Regions from separate parts of the Methylomonas sp. LL1 genome, predicted to be linked through region 1. Evidence: predicted binding sites of a transcription regulator. Region 1 holds the regulator's gene; the other holds the start of a gene.
The links. Region 1 encodes HrcA, which represses chaperone genes, less so after heat shock. Its sites were predicted from a motif close to TNTTAGCACTCNNNNNNNNNGAGTGCTAANA; they were not measured.
Positions count from the first base shown of each region.

Region 2: the regulator HrcA is predicted to act here: its motif matches at 1,240-1,270, upstream of rpoH (RNA polymerase sigma factor RpoH).

Region 1 is NZ_CP064653.1:4,794,437-4,796,839, forward strand. Features, by position in the region: gene IVG45_RS22465 (septal ring lytic transglycosylase RlpA family protein) at 1-141, opposite strand, end outside; gene hrcA (heat-inducible transcriptional repressor HrcA) at 440-1,480, shown strand; gene grpE (nucleotide exchange factor GrpE) at 1,530-2,171, shown strand; gene dnaK (molecular chaperone DnaK) at 2,243-2,403, shown strand, end outside.
Region 2 is NZ_CP064653.1:2,070,092-2,072,494, reverse strand. Features, by position in the region: gene IVG45_RS09685 (glutamine--tRNA ligase/YqeY domain fusion protein) at 1-1,071, opposite strand, end outside; gene rpoH (RNA polymerase sigma factor RpoH) at 1,310-2,164, shown strand; tRNA gene IVG45_RS09675 (tRNA-Leu) at 2,221-2,305, shown strand.

The DNA of each region.
Region 1 (2,403 bases):
CTGCTCGTCGCTGGGCGGCAGCGGTGGTTCCGACGCACAGCCACCTAGCAGCAATGCCAGTATCAGCAGTGGAATCGGAAATCTGCTGAAGGAATTTAAACCGAGCTTGTCAAATATAGCGACTAAAGCGGGTGGAAGCATGGGTGTTTATCTCCGATTGGAAAGCGGTTTTTTAATGGACTGATCAAGCCGGAATTAGCGGGTTGGATGGCAATCATCCGAATTCGAGCTTAACGATTTATTAAAAACGCGCTTGATTGTACGCCTCGGCTCCGTTTTCTGACCGGCACCGTCCGCTTTTTCTAAGCGTTTCCCTTCCACAGATAAGCCTGCCGTTGGCGCCTCGAATCTTCAACCGTGTTGACAAGGATTTTGCTAGCTGATAGTTTTCCCTGGCACTCGCGTATTTAGAGTGCTAATAAGTTTTTTGGGTGGTGTGGTGATAAGCAATCAGGATTTAAACGAAAGATCGCTTTATTTATTAAAAACCTTGGTGGAGCGTTATATACAAGACGGTCAGCCGGTCGGTTCTCGGGTGCTATCCAAGGATTCGAGTCTCAAGTTGAGCCCGGCGACGATACGCAACGTGATGGCTGATCTGGAAGACATGGGCTTGATTCATTCACCGCATACTTCCGCCGGACGGGTACCGACGGTCAGCGGCTATCGCTTGTTCGTGAACAGTCTGTTGACCGTCAAGCCGTTGGAATCAACTGAACTGGACCAATTGCAGAGCAGCCTGCTGGCCGAAGTCGACGAACCCGGCAATGTCTTAAGTAAAGCCTCCAGATTGCTGTCGGATGTCACCAAAATGGCCGGTGTCGTGACTTTGCCGCGGCGAGAGTCGGTGGCGCTGCGGCATATCGAATTTCTGCCGATGTCAAATACCCGTGTATTGGTGATTTTTGTCACCGATGGACAGGAGGTTCATAACAAGATCATTCACACCGACCGGCCTTACAGTCCGGCGGAGTTGCAACAAGCCGCCAATTATTTGAATTCGGTGTACGCCGGTCGCAGCGTAGCAAAGATACGCGAGTTGATCCTGAAAGACATGGAGCAGGATCGGAGCCATGTCAACCAGGGCATGATCGATGCGGTCAACATGGCGAAATTGACCTTTTCGCAACAGCCCCAGGACGATTATGTACTCAGCGGCGAAACCAACTTGATGGGTTTTTCGGAATTATCCGACATGGAACGTTTGAAGCAGTTATTCGAAGCTTTCAGCCAGAAACGCGGCGTGATTCATTTACTGGATCAATGCCTGCAGGCGGAAGGAGTACAAATTTTTATCGGCGAGGAATCCGGCTATCGGGCCTTCGATCATTGCAGCCTGGTGACTTCGTCGTATTCGATCAATGATGAGGTGGTCGGTGTGTTGGGCGTAATCGGGCCGACCCGGATGGCCTACGAAAAAGTGATTCCGTTCGTCGACGTCACCGCAAAATTATTGGGCGCGGCCTTGAATAGCAAATAATCGCCCCTATCAATATACGGAACTGAAAATTACAACTTTGGAGTGAACCATGAGTCATCAGCAATCAAGCCACGAACAGCAATCGGATAGTGAATTAATCGCTGAAGTGCTTGAACAAACCAGCGAGGCCTTTGCCGAGGAAGCCCCCGGAGAAACCGCCGCCGCTACCGAAGATGTTGGCCTGGAAGCCTTGCGGCAACAATTGGAGCAAGCCCAACAACAAGCTGCGGACAATCTGGACAAGGCCATCCGCACGATGGCGGAGATGGAGAATCTGAAAAAACGGGTGCAAAAGGATTTGGATGACGAGCGCAAATACGGCCTGGCCAAGTTCGCCAAGGAGTTGTTGAGCGTGCTGGATAGTCTGCAACTGGGCATACAAGCTACGGTAGGCGACAGCCCGGAAGTAGTGAAATTCAGAGAAGGCAGTGAACTGACCATCAAGCAATTCGAATCCGTTTTCGCCAAATTCAATATCGAAGCCATCGATCCCACCGGCCAGCCGTTCAATCCCGAACTGCATCAGGCCATGGTGATGCAGCCTAGTTCGACGGTTGCGCCGGGCAATGTGATTACCGTTTTTCAAAAAGGTTATGTACTGAATGGTCGACTGCTGCGTCCGGCCATGGTGGTCGTGGCCAAGGCCGAGGACAAACCGGCCGATAACGCAAAAATTGATGAGCAGGCTTGAAATTAAAACGATCAACCGCATATCGCTAACAACTTTTTAACTTAATACCAATTCAAGTCTGGAGAAATTCAATGGCTAAAATGATCGGAATCGATTTAGGAACCACCAACTCCTGCGTGGCCGTGCTGGAAAACGGCGTCGCGCGGGTCATCGAAAACAGCGAAGGCGCGCGCACCACGCCGTCCATTATCGCCTTTACCGGCGACAACGAAGTCTTGGTCGGTCAGTCCGC
Region 2 (2,403 bases), 2.1 Mb from region 1:
GTTGCTGATCACGACTCGCAACGGCCGCAGTACCGCCATAGCCCGTGTCGCGCGTTCGTTCAGGTCTTCGCGGATGCAGTTTTCCAGCACCGCCATTTCGATCCAGGAATCGTTCTTGGTGACGCCGATGCGCTCGCAAAAATCGCGGATCGCTTCCGGGGTGAATCCGGCTCGACGCAGGCCCGAGATGGTCGGCATGCGCGGGTCGTCCCAACCCGTGACGTGTTTTTCGGTGACCAGTTGCAACAACTTGCGCTTGCTGACGATGGTGTATTCCAGTTGTAGGCGGGCGAATTCGATTTGCTGCGGGTGGCAAGGGGTTTTCAAGGTATCCAGTACCCAGTCGTACAGTGGACGATGATCCTCAAATTCCAACGTGCAAATCGAATGGGTGATGCCTTCCAACATGTCGGACAAGCAGTGGGTGTAATCGTACATCGGATAGATGCACCAAGCATCGCCGGTGCGATGATGATGGACCCTACGGATACGGTAAATGGTTGGATCGCGCATGTTCATGTTGGGCGAGGCCATGTCGATCTTGGCTCGCAGTACATATTGGCCATCGGCGAATTCGCCGGCGCGCATGCGTTGGAATAAATCCAGGTTGTCTTCGATCGAACGGCTACGGTCGGCGCTTGCCTTGCCGGCTTCGGTCAAGGTGCCGCGGTCGGCGCGCATCTGCTCGGGGCTGGAACTGTCGACATAGGCATCGCCTTGTTTGATCAGTTGGACCGCGTAATCGAACAACTGCTCGAAATAATCCGAGGCATGGTATTTGCCGGCCCATTTGAAACCCAGCCAGGCCACGTCGCGCTCGATCGACTCCATGTATTCGACGCTTTCCTTCTCCGGATTGGTGTCGTCGAAACGCAGATTACAGGTGCCGTTGTTTTCAGCGGCCAAGGTAAAGTTTAGGCAGATGGATTTGGCGTGGCCGATGTGTAGATAGCCGTTGGGTTCCGGTGGAAAGCGAGTGGCGACTTTGCCGTCATTTTTATTGATTGCCAAGTCCTCGGCAATAATGTGACGGATAAAGTTGGATTGTACGGGGCTTTCGCTGCTGGACATGATTAATGGCTAATGGTTTGAAATGAGTGAAGGGTGCGATGGATGATCGCCGTTGAAGCATTTTAACGAGTTTGGCTCGATTTCGTAAAGGTATAGCCAATCCGTTCAATTCAACGAAATCGCCAGGTGATTGGGGCTAAGCCGCTGTTCGAAAAGATTTTTCTAATTTATTAGCACTCTTTGTTGTCGAGTGCTAGAATTCGGTCATCCAAATTTTTACATCGAAGTAGAGGGTGCTATGAACAATATGTTGGCTTTGCCGATCAATTTGTCGGTTGGGACTTTCGACAGTTATTTGAGTCTGGTTGCGCGCATGCCCAAATTGTCCTCCGAGCATGAATACGAACTGGCCGTGCGTTATCGCGACGAAGGCGACATTAATGCCGCCCGCGAACTGGTCATGTCCAATCTCCGCTTTGTAGCTCATGTGGCGCGTGGTTATTCGGGTTACGGATTGCCGCTGGCGGACATCGTGCAAGAAGGCAATATCGGCTTGATGAAAGCGGTAAAACGCTTCGATCCCGACATGGGCGTGCGGCTGGTATCGTTTGCGGTGCATTGGATCAAGGCCGAGATACACGAATACGTGATTAAGAATTGGCGCATCGTCAAGGTTGCAACCACCAAGGCTCAACGCAAACTGTTCTTTAATTTACGTAAAATGAAAAAAGATTTGAGTTATTTGTCGCCGGATGATGCTGAAGCGATAGCCGAGAATCTGGATGTCGACGTCAAAACCGTTTTTGAAATGGAAAGGCGCCTGGATGGCCGCGATATCGGATTGGAACCGGGCCTGGATGATGATAGCGAAGACGGCAGCGTTGCTCCGATTGCCTATCTGGAACAGCAAAATGCCGATCCGGCCTTGCTGTTGGAAAACAGCGATTGGCAGGATAGAAAGGAAGACCTGCTGATGAACGCCATGTCCGAGTTGGACGACAGAAGCCGGGATATTCTGGCTAGCCGCTGGTTAATGGAGCAGAAAGCCACGCTGCACGAGTTGGCTGACCGTTACCAGGTGTCCGCCGAGCGCATTCGACAGCTGGAGCAAAATGCCATGAAAAAACTCAAAGCGGTAGTGTTGGCGGCCTGATCGTAAAAAAATACTTGGCAAAACTTATTTAGGTCTTTATAATGCCCACTTTCTTTGCCGGGGTGGTGAAACTGGTAGACGCGCCGGATTCAAAATCCGGTTCCTTCGGGAGTGTCGGTTCGATTCCGACCCTCGGTACCAAACATGTGTACGGAGACGTGCAAAGAAGTATTAAAACCCGCAAGCCTCAAGGCTTAGCGGGTTTTTTATTGTTCAAAGAAGTTCAACAAAATGCAGTG